2 regions of the Lactiplantibacillus sp. B652 genome follow, and region 2 is predicted to be linked to the other one. Evidence: predicted binding sites of a transcription regulator. Region 2 holds the regulator's gene; the other holds the start of a gene.
What was found. Region 2 encodes NrdR, which represses ribonucleotide reductase genes. Its sites were predicted from a motif close to ACACNATATATNGTGT; they were not measured.

Region 1: a site for NrdR is predicted at 3,084-3,099, ahead of MZO40_RS12240 (redoxin NrdH). Genes of this name have one in related genera too.

The regions. Positions count from the first base shown of each region.
Region 1 covers NZ_JAMSKY010000010.1:32,856-38,414, forward strand. The annotation lists gene nrdF (class 1b ribonucleoside-diphosphate reductase subunit beta) at 1-449, opposite strand, end outside; gene nrdE (class 1b ribonucleoside-diphosphate reductase subunit alpha) at 477-2,642, opposite strand; gene MZO40_RS12240 (redoxin NrdH) at 2,783-3,013, opposite strand; gene MZO40_RS12245 (class I SAM-dependent methyltransferase) at 3,236-3,844, shown strand; gene tadA (tRNA adenosine(34) deaminase TadA) at 3,847-4,353, shown strand; RNA gene ffs (signal recognition particle sRNA small type) at 4,401-4,498, shown strand; gene dnaX (DNA polymerase III subunit gamma/tau) at 4,822-5,559, shown strand, end outside.
Region 2 covers NZ_JAMSKY010000002.1:243,346-248,904, reverse strand. The annotation lists gene polA (DNA polymerase I) at 1-919, shown strand, start outside; gene mutM (DNA-formamidopyrimidine glycosylase) at 931-1,755, shown strand; gene coaE (dephospho-CoA kinase) at 1,765-2,358, shown strand; gene nrdR (transcriptional regulator NrdR) at 2,398-2,913, shown strand; gene MZO40_RS03885 (replication initiation and membrane attachment family protein) at 2,935-4,371, shown strand; gene dnaI (primosomal protein DnaI) at 4,375-5,310, shown strand.

The DNA of each region.
Region 1 (5,559 bases), on a different contig from region 2:
TAGATCCATTGTGCCTTAGTTTGCAAGAATTCTTCACTGTCACTCCAGTCGAAGATTTCGTTGATTTCGTCAGGCGTATTCAACGTTTCAAAAATCGTTGAGTAACTCTTTGCGTGGACCGATTCCATGAATTGGATGTTATTCAAAACGGCCGTTTCGTGAGACGTTAAGACATTTCGCCGAAGTGCTTGCAAGCCATCTTGTGATTGTAAGGTGTCAAGCAGTGTTAACCCGCCGAACACGTGTCCAACCACCCAACGATGGTCGTCATCTAATTCACGCCAGTCTGCCATATCGTTGGAGACCGGAATCCGGGTATCTAACCAGAATTGTTCCGTTAGTTTTTCCCAGGTACTTTTATCAATTGCATCTGAAACTTGATCCCAGTTAATTGCCTTATAGTTGCCATTACTGAGCAGTTTTTGGTAGTAAGCCAAGTCTGTTGCCATTTGTTATCCTCCTAGAGATCTAAGATACTAGATTACACAGCTTTCACATTCATTTACGCCAACTTCACCATCATCGTCGGTAAAGGTCCGGATGTAGTAAATGGACTTGATCCCTTTATGATAGGCGTAGTTCCGTAAAATGTTCAAGTCCCGCGTGGTCATCTTATCAGTGCGACCATCTTTCCATTCGTATAAGCCAGCTGGAATCGTTGAACGCATGAAGAGTGTCAAACTCATCCCTTGATCAACGTGTTGCTGAGCAGCCGCGTAAACGTCGATGACTTTGCGCATATCTGTATCATACGCTGACTTATAATAACCAATTGTATCATTAGATAGGTAAGGAGCGGGATAATAAATCTTACCAATTTTCTTTTCTTGCCGTTCTTCGACCCGATTGATGATTGGGTGCAAGCTAGCGGTCGTATCATTAATGTAAGAAATCGAGCCGTTTGGAGCGACTGCCATCCGGTTTTGGTGGTAAAGGCCATCGCGCATAACAGCTTCCTTGAGGGCTTCCCAATCTGCTTTGGTTGGAATGAAGATGCCATCAAAGAGGGCGGCCGTCTTGTCATATTTCGGTTGCCAATCTTGAGTCGTGTACTTGTCGAAGTAAGTCCCATCCGCGTACTTCGACTTTTCAAAGTTAACGAAAGTTTCGTGGCGTTCACGAGCGATTTCGTTAGAAGCTTTCAGTGTCCAGTAGTTTAAGAGTAGGAAGTAGATGTTCGTGAAGTCGACAGCTTCCTTGCTCCCATATTCCATATGGTTCTTGGCGAAGTAGGCGTGCAGCCCCATCGCACCCAAACCAATCGTATGAGCCTGATGGTTTCCTTTTTGAATCGAAGGCACAACGTCGACGTTGGAGTGGTCAGTGACAAACGTCAAGGCCCGCACCATTGCTTCAACGGAGTGACCAAAATCAGGGGAAGCCATTAAGTTAACGATATTCGTTGAACCCAGGTTACAGCTGATATCGGTACCGAGTTTTTCATATTGTTGTTGATCGTTGATCAGTGATGGTGTTTGGACCTGCATCACTTCAGAACATAAGTTACTCATGACGATTTTGCCATCGATTGGATTGTCGCGATTAGCGGTGTCCACGTTGACGACGTATGGGTAACCAGATTCTTGTTGTAACTTACTGATTTCATTTTCAAGGTCACGCGCCTTGATCTTAGTCTTACGGATGTTCGGGTTTTGGACCATGTTGTCGTATTCCTTAGTGATATCGACGTATGAGAACGGGACCCCATATTCACGTTCGACCCCGTAAGGACTAAATAGGTACATGTCAGCGTCCGCCTTGATTAGTTCATAGAACTTATCAGGAACGGTCACACCGAGTGACAACGTCTTTAACCGAATCTTTTCATCGGCATTTTCCTTCTTAGCAGAGAGGAAGGAAATGATGTCTGGATGGAAGACACTGAGGTAAACGACCCCGGCACCTTGGCGTTGTCCCAATTGATTGGAGTATGAGAAACTATCTTCCAATAACTTCATGACTGGAACGACACCACTAGCAGCGCCATCGATATGCTTGATGGGATCGCCGGCACCCCGTAAGTTACTGAGGTTGATACCGACCCCACCACCGATTCGTGATAATTGGAGTGCGGAGTTGATGGTCCGGCCAATTGAGTTCATGTCATCCGTCGACTGAATCAAGAAGCAAGAAATCAATTCGCCCCGCCGCGCGCGACCAGCGTTTAAGAAGCTCGGTGTTGCCGGTTGGTAACGTTGATGAATGATTTCGTCAGCCAAATCCATGGCAAGACCTTCGTCACCGTCCGCAAAGTAGAGGGCGTTCATTGCGACCCGGTCGATGAAGTTTTCCAAGTAGTAGTCGCCATCGTCAGTCTTTAACGCGTATTGGGCGTAAAACTTGTAGGCGGCCATAAATGTCTTGAAATGGAAATCTTGGGACCGCAAGTAATCGTAAAGCTTTTCAATGAAGCTAAAATCATATTTGTCGATGGCAGGGGTTTCCAAATAGTCGTGTTCACGTAAGTAGTCAAACCGGGCTTTGAGACTATCAAAGGTCATCGTGTTGGGCTTAACGTTTTGTTCAAGGAAGGCCGCGAGTGCATCTTGGTCTTTATTGAGTGGAATCTGATTATTAACGGGAATATTGATCTCATTATTCAAGTCATAATACGTGACGTCTTTTAAATCTTTTAAGGTCATAAGGAATCCTCTTTCTACAATATAATAATAGTGACTGGCAAAATCGACGACCCACAATCATCGTCCAACTGATTGTGGGTCGTTCATGATATTTTGTAAGACAAACCAGCTATGTAACCACGCAAAAAAGCGCGGGTAAACTAGACAGCTAATTGTTTTAAAGCATCGGGACGGAAGCCAGAAATACTGTCTTCGCCATTGATCTCAACAACGGGAACTGCTTGGAAGCCTTGATCTTTCAAGTAATCCACGTATTCAGGATTCGTGTTGATATTCTTTTCTTCAAAGGCGATATTGTGCGCAGTGAGGAACTTCTTAGTCATCTTGCATTGCATGCAGTTGTTTTTAGTAAATACGGTAACTTTTTTCATCTTTCATCATCCTAACTCGTTTTTCTGATAAATTTAGTATACAACATGTGGTGAAAAAAACAATCAAAAAACACAACATCTAGGGTGTGGTAAAAATCACAAACCCCAGATGTTGTGTCAGTGTCAGCCTTTAACCGACGAAAAGTTTTTTTAAATTATTTGTGGTTCACTCGTTGAATCAGTTATCATAGATATAGACCAGAAATTCAGAGGAAAATAAATATGACCAACTATTATTATACACACAATCCGGATATTGTGCATGATGAAAAGCAGTGGAATTTTGAAATTTTTAATCACCAATTTAAATTTACAACGGACAACGGCGTCTTCTCTAAGCGGACCGTCGATTACGGCTCGCGGACGCTACTAGCGGCCTTTGACGCTACCGATTTACCGAATGGGCCGATTCTTGATTTGGGGACCGGCTACGGGCCAATCGGGATGGCGTTAGCGTATCAGTCGCCAGAACGGACTGTCGATATGGTCGACGTCAACGAATTAGCATTGAGTCTGGCGCGAAAAAATGTCGCCTTAAATGGCATCACCAACGTTAATATTTTTACGTCGGATGTTTACGAGCAGGTCACGGCGACCAACTATGCGGCCATTGTGACGAACCCGCCAGTACGCGCGGGTAAGGCCGTCGTTGATGCAATGTTGACCGGGGCTAGTTCAAGACTCGCTGTGGGCGGAACCCTGACCGTTGTCTTACAGAAGAAGCAGGGGGCGCCCTCTGCGAAGAAGTTGATGCAGGCCACTTTTGGTAATTGTCAGATTATTAAAAAGGATAAAGGCTACTATATATTGCAGAGTGTAAAGGAGGGATAGTCGTGGCAGAACCAACAGCGGAAGACTGGATGCAAGAAGCGTTGCATGAAGCGCGGATGGCTTACCTGATTGGTGAAGTCCCAATTGGTGCCGTGATCGTGCACCAGGGTGAAATCATTGGCCGCGGCCATAACTTGCGCGAGCATGGTCAAGATGCCACGATGCATGCCGAAATCATTGCGATTCAAGAAGCCTGCGAGTATTTGCATAGTTGGCGACTAGAAGATTGCCAACTCTATGTGACTTTGGAGCCTTGCTTGATGTGCAGTGGCGCGATCATCAATGCCCGAGTACCAGAACTTTACTTCGGTGCGCGGGATCCGAAAGCCGGCGCCGTCCGTAGTTTGTATCAAGTGATGGACGATACGCGCTTGAATCATCAGGTGACGGTCCATGAGCGCATTCTAGCACGGCCAGCGGGTGAGATGCTGGAAAACTTCTTCCGTGACATTCGGAAACGCAAGAAAGCGGCGAAGAAAGCCCGCCGAGCAGCTGCCGAAAAAAATTAGGCGGATGGCTGGTAATTATCAGAAAAATCATGTATTATAGTATTTGCCGCAAGGCCAAAAGGCAAGGGTGGATTTACGAATCGTGTCAGGTCCGGAAGGAAGCAGCACTAAGTTTGCTTCATCTTGTGCCTTTTGTTTTTATGAAATGTAACAGCTCTTAGCCATTCGGTTGAGAGCTTTTTATTTAACCTAACTGGCTTTTACGGCCAATGCTTGGATGACGACTTGTCGTGCACACTGAGTTGAGGTCGCATTCACATACGGATGGTATTAATATAGTAATGTAACATTCGTTGTGTCGGTGATTGTTCAGCATTAACGCTGATTAAAACGTGCCAGTTGGTGGATTCTTGTTCGTCAGCCGGTATGCGCCTTAGTCCGACTTCTTGAGCCGACTGACGAACCACAAGCCAATGATTTTTTAATAACAAAACAAAAATATGACTGATGTAAGAAAGGAAGAATCGCATGTATCGGGCACTATATCGGGTTTGGCGTCCCCAACGCTTTGATGAAATCGTCGGGCAACAAATGATTACCCAGACGTTAAAAAATGCCATTATGACCCACCAGACGAGCCATGCGTATCTGTTTACTGGTCCCCGGGGAACTGGGAAGACGTCGGCAGCGAAGATTTTTGCGAAGGCCATCAACTGTCATCATCTGGTTGACGGGGAGCCGTGCAATGAATGTGAGACGTGTACGGCGATCACCAAGGGGCAGTTGAACGATGTCATCGAAATCGATGCTGCTTCCAATAACGGGGTCGAAGAAATTCGTGATATCCGTGATAAGGCCAAGTACGCACCAACCCAGGCGGATTATAAAGTCTATATTATTGATGAAGTCCACATGTTGTCGACCGGGGCGTTCAACGCACTGTTGAAGACGTTGGAAGAACCGCCGGCAAACGTCATCTTCATTTTAGCCACTACCGAACCACATAAGATTCCGTTAACGATTATTTCGCGGACCCAGCGTTTTGACTTTCGGCGGATTACGGCCAAGGATAGTTATGATCGAATGGTCTACATCCTGAATGAAAAAGACGTGACCTACGATGAAAAAGCGCTGCGTGTGATTGCGGCGGCCGCTGAAGGTGGGATGCGGGATGCATTGAGTATCTTAGACCAAGTGATTTCCTTCGGGGATAATACGGTCACCTTAGATGATGCGTTGATGGTCACTGGGAGTGTCACCAAGCAG
Region 2 (5,559 bases):
GAATATCTTGCAGTATCGTCAAATTTCAAAGATTCAATCAACCTACGTGGTGGGCTTGCTGGATGCCATTCATTCCACGGACCAAAAAGTGCACACGCGTTATCTCCAAACGTTGACGCAAACCGGCCGCTTGTCCTCAGTTGACCCGAACTTGCAAAATATTCCTGTTCGGCTCGAAGAAGGGCGTAAGATTCGGCAGGCGTTCGTTCCGAGTCATGACGGTTGGCAGATCTTCTCATCTGACTATTCACAAATTGAATTGCGGGTGCTCGCCCATATTACCGGTGATGAGAACATGCAAGCGGCCTTTAAGGAAGGCGACGACATTCATGCCGCCACAGCGATGCGGATCTTTAATTTGAAATCCGCTGAAGACGTGACACCTAATATTCGTCGGCAAGCCAAAGCGGTCAACTTCGGTATCGTTTACGGCATCAGTGACTATGGCTTGTCACAAAATATTGGTATCAGTCGTAAGCAAGCGCGCAGCTTTATTGACGCTTACTTCAAGGAATATCCAGGTGTCAAGCAGTACATGGATGATATTGTCAAATCGGCAAAGGAACAAGGCTACGTTGAGACAATTTCTCATCGTCGTCGCTATTTGCCAGACATTAATTCGAAGAGTTTCAACCAACGCTCGTTTGCCGAACGGACGGCCATGAACACGCCAATTCAAGGTAGTGCGGCCGATATTATCAAAATTGCGATGATCAAGATGCAAGCCGAGTTGAAAAAAGCTGGTTTGAAAGCAACCATGCTTTTACAAGTTCATGATGAATTGATTTTTGAAGCACCAAAGGAAGAGATTCCAGTTTTAGAAAAATTAGTACCAAGCGTGATGGATTCCGCCGTGAAGTTAGCCGTACCGTTGAAGGTCGAGAGTCACTACGGTGATACTTGGTACGATGCAAAATAGGGGGAACCACCATGCCTGAATTACCAGAAGTTGAAACGGTTCGTCGTGGGTTGAATCGGCTCGTTAAGGGTGCCACGATTGCTGATATTGACGTCTATTGGCCCAAAATCATCAATAATGACGTGGCTTTATTTAAAGAACGACTGATTAACCAGACGATTCAAACCATCGACCGGCGTGGCAAATATTTATTGTTCCGATTTAGTAACGGTTTAACGATGGTGTCACACCTACGCATGGAAGGTAAGTACAACGTCGTTCCGCGTGGTGAAGCGCGCGACAAGCATACGCACGTCGTTTTTCATTTAACGGACGACCGGGACTTGCTGTATAACGATACCCGTAAATTTGGGCGGATGACGTTGGTGCCGACTGGTGAGGAGCTGTCGGTGGCTGGGCTACGCACGATTGGGCCGGAGCCGGTCGCTGACCAACTGACCTTGGCTTATCTGACTGCGACGCTTGAACATTCCAAGAAAATGATCAAGCCGCTCTTACTGGACCAGAGTAAGATTGCGGGCATCGGCAATATTTATGCGGATGAAACGTTGTGGATGAGCAAGATTCATCCGATGCGGCCAGCTAATTCGCTGACAGCCGATGAAATTGCAACGTTGCGCGACAATATTATTACCGAAATGGCATTAGCCATCAAAGGACACGGAACGACGGTACACTCGTTCTCAACGGCGTTTGGTGAGGCCGGTCAATTTCAGAATCACCTGCATGTCTATGGTCGTGAAGGCGAACCTTGTGAGCGGTGTGGCACGATGATTGAGAAGATCAAGGTCGCGCAGCGTGGGACACATTTCTGTCCCCTTGAACAACGATTGTAGGTGATCACCGTGACGAAATTAATCGGGTTGACCGGTGGAATTGCGACTGGAAAATCAACCGTTTCTAAGTTATTAGCGCAGTATTTACCTATCGTGGATGCTGACAAAATCGCCTGGGCGGTCGAAGGACCAGGACAACCCACGACGCAGAAAATCGCAGCTAAGTTTGGGCCGGACGCATTATTGGCGGATGGTTCACTCAATCGCCCATGGCTTGGTCAGTTAGTTTTTAATGATTCGGCCGCCTTGCAGGATTTGACGGCCATCACCAGTTTGCCGATTCAATATGCGATGTTTGAAGCCATCGTTGCGGCAGGCCAGTCGAATCCAACGGCGATTATTCTAGACGTGCCGTTACTCTATGAGAGTGGCTGGCAGAATATCTGTGACCAGGTTGTCGTCGTGACTGCACCACCGGCCATCGTACTAAAACGCTTGATGGCGCGCAACCAGCTGTCAAAGCAAGCGGCCCAGGCACGAATTGCGAGTCAGCTGCCATTGGCGCAAAAGGCCGCGTGGGCGGACGTGGTGATTGATAACGGTTCAACCGTTGATAAAACTGAAGCCGCCGTGTTAAAATGGCTAGAAACTATGACTGTTTAATAAAAATAATTGTGACTTGTTACAAGGGGTGTGAAAGCTATGCAATGTCCACATTGTCATCATAATGGCTCCCGTGTGGTTGACAGTCGACCGACTGATGACGGTCGCGTCATCCGGCGTCGGCGGGAATGCGAAAACTGTGGTTTCCGATTTACGACGTTTGAACGGGTCGAAGCGACCCCGTTATTAGTGATCAAGAAAAATGGTGCCCGTGAAGAATTCAATCGTGAGAAGGTCTTACGAGGGATTATTCGCTCCGCCGAAAAACGCCCAGTCAGCATGGAAACCATGACTGGGGTCGTTGATGATGTTGAAAATAAAGTCCGGTCGCTGGGTGAAAATGAAATTTCTAGCCAAGTGATCGGTGAGTACGTGATGGAACAACTCGCGGATATTGATGAAATTTCTTATATTCGCTTCGCTAGTGTTTATCGCCAATTCAAGGATATGCACGTCTTCTTGAACGAACTCCAAGATATGATGGAACGTGACAAGGTCAAGTTGGCGAAACCGTCAGCGAAGACCGAGCACGCGCCAAAACGTAAAAAAGATTAGGTCAAAAGAATGGTGAACAAGATGCCAAATGAAGAACCATTGACGCCCAAATCAGGACTGGTGGTCCCACAAGCCCCAGCGTTGAGCGCCGCCCAGCAAGCGGTTTTAGCGGAGCTGTATTTACCGTTGATCGGGCCACTGGCATATAGTTTGTATGCCGCGCTGCGAAGCTTACAAAGCAGTGAAAACGAACTGAGTAATCGTCGTAGTCATGCGGAATTGCTAGGAATTTTGAACGCCGATTTACCGACCGTATTGGCAGCACGTCGTAAACTAGAGGCGACGGGGCTGTTACGGAGTTATTACCAACAAGATGAGCTCGGCACTTTGTATATTTATCGCTTGCAGGCACCGCAACTAGCCTTACAATTCTTTGCGGATGACCTGTTGAGCGTTTTATTACTCGATACCGTGGGTGAATTACGCTACCAACAGTTGGCTAGTGATTTTGCCACGCAACCGGTGGATCTGACGGCGGCAAAGGACGTGACGGCTAATATCCTCGAGGTATTTCATATTGATGGTCATAAAGTCACGACCACGCCACGCCCTGTCCAGCAGGTGCGGGCACAGCTGGCTGCCAATGAGCCAGCTGAAGATCAATCACCAGTACTCAGTGATGATGACTTCGATTGGCAATTATTAGGTCAAATCTTGAAGCAAAATTACGTTGACTTGAAACAAGTGGCTAGTTCGCGCCAACTTATCGTTACGGAAAGTCGGGTTTATGGCATCAGTGAGATCGAGATGGCCAAGCTGATCAGTGAAGTTGCCAGTTTGACGACTGGACAATTTGACGAGAACCAGTTGAAACTGTTGATCGCACGCCGGTATGAGCGGCCAACCACGCCAACTCGGACGACGACAAATGAAGCAACGACCGATCAGTCGACTAAACCAACCACTACGGCGGCCAATTCTAGTAAGGCAACCCGGCAGCCAGCTTCAACGGCACAACTTTCTAAGGCGGAACAGCAACTGGTCGATGTTGCGAAGCAGGCCGCGCCGTACGATTTTTTGGCGGCGGTGAAGGCAGAAAAGCACGGCTTTGTGACAAGTGGTGAAAATCGGCTGGTCCATGACTTGATCAGTAGGGGCGTGTTACCGAATTCGGTCATCAACATCGTCATTTATTACTTGCTCCAAAACCGGGAGTTGGCTGCGCTCAATCGAAGTTTGATAGAAACGGTCGCCAATGACTGGCAACAACATGGCGTCAACACGCCAGAAGCGGCGTTGGCCTACTTGAAGCAACGTCAGCGGCCGAAGACCTCGACACCGCGGCGTAAGTCGAATGCCCGGCCAACCCGCAAAGAAGTGATGCCGAAGTGGGCCCAGAAACAACAGGCCGGCGAAGCTCAGCCGGACAAGCCCAACAAGCAACTGTCGGAAGAACAACGCCAGCAATTAGCGGCACGACTCGCCAAGCTCGAGACAAATTCAGAAAAGGAGGACTAAAGCATGGAGAATATCTCAGAAACACTCCGGACGTTAATGAATCGCAAAAATTTGAATCATCGCTATGAGGCGTTAATGACGACCGTGTATCATGATCCAGATGTTCGTCAGTTTTTAGCCGCTCACCAGGATGAATTATCTGCGGATGCTTTGGAACGCTCTGGTGCCAAATTATATGAATTTTGCGAAGAAAAACGCAAGCTCGCCCGGCATGAACCGACGCAGGCACCGGGCTATCAGCCGACATTGGTGATGAGTAATCATCTGATCGACATTGCTTATCAACCAACGCCGCAATTACAAGAACAACAGGCAGCCCGAGCGCTACAACAACGAGTCCGGTCGATCAGCATGCCCAAAAGCATTCAAACGGCCGATTTAAAGTCGTATGATCAAGACGGCGACCGCGCGACGGCACTGGTGGCAGCGCTGGACTTTATTGATGCTTACACGCAAGCCCCGAAACGGTTTCATCGCGGTCTTTACCTGTATGGGTCGTTTGGCGTCGGCAAGACCTATCTGCTCGGTGGGATGGCGAATGAACTGGCCGCCCGCGGCTTCAATACGACATTGATTCATTTTCCAAGCTTTGCGGTCGAAATGAAGCGGTCCATCAGCAACAATACGTCTGCTGATAAGGTCGATGCGATTAAACGGGCGCCAATTTTGATGATCGATGATATTGGCGCCGACGCGTCGTCCACTTGGATTCGCGATGACGTGCTTGGGGTGATTTTAGAGTACCGGATGCAAGAAGAGTTACCAACCTGTTTTTCATCGAACTTTTCAATGCAAGAATTACAGGACGGTTACTTAACGATTTCGCAAAAGGGTGATGAGGAACCAGTCAAAGCCCAGCGAATCATGCAACGGGTGCGCTACCTCTCCAGTGAGATCGAAATGGTCGGTCGCAATCGGCGCTTGAATCCAGATGGTTAAAATCAAGAGTTGACTTTTAAGTTAAAAGTGGTTTAATGAAAACAGATGCAAAAGACACGCTTCGTTTATCATGGCTCACAGAGACCAAGACCTTGTTCTGGAAGTCTTGGACCGGATTTATGAAGATACCACTTTTGTGAACATGCTCAATTGAGCCGGAACGCTTCCGTTATTAGCGCTAATGAGTCAGTGTCTTTTGTGATACTGAAAAATCGGGTGGAACCACGTCAATGACGTCCCTAATGTTAG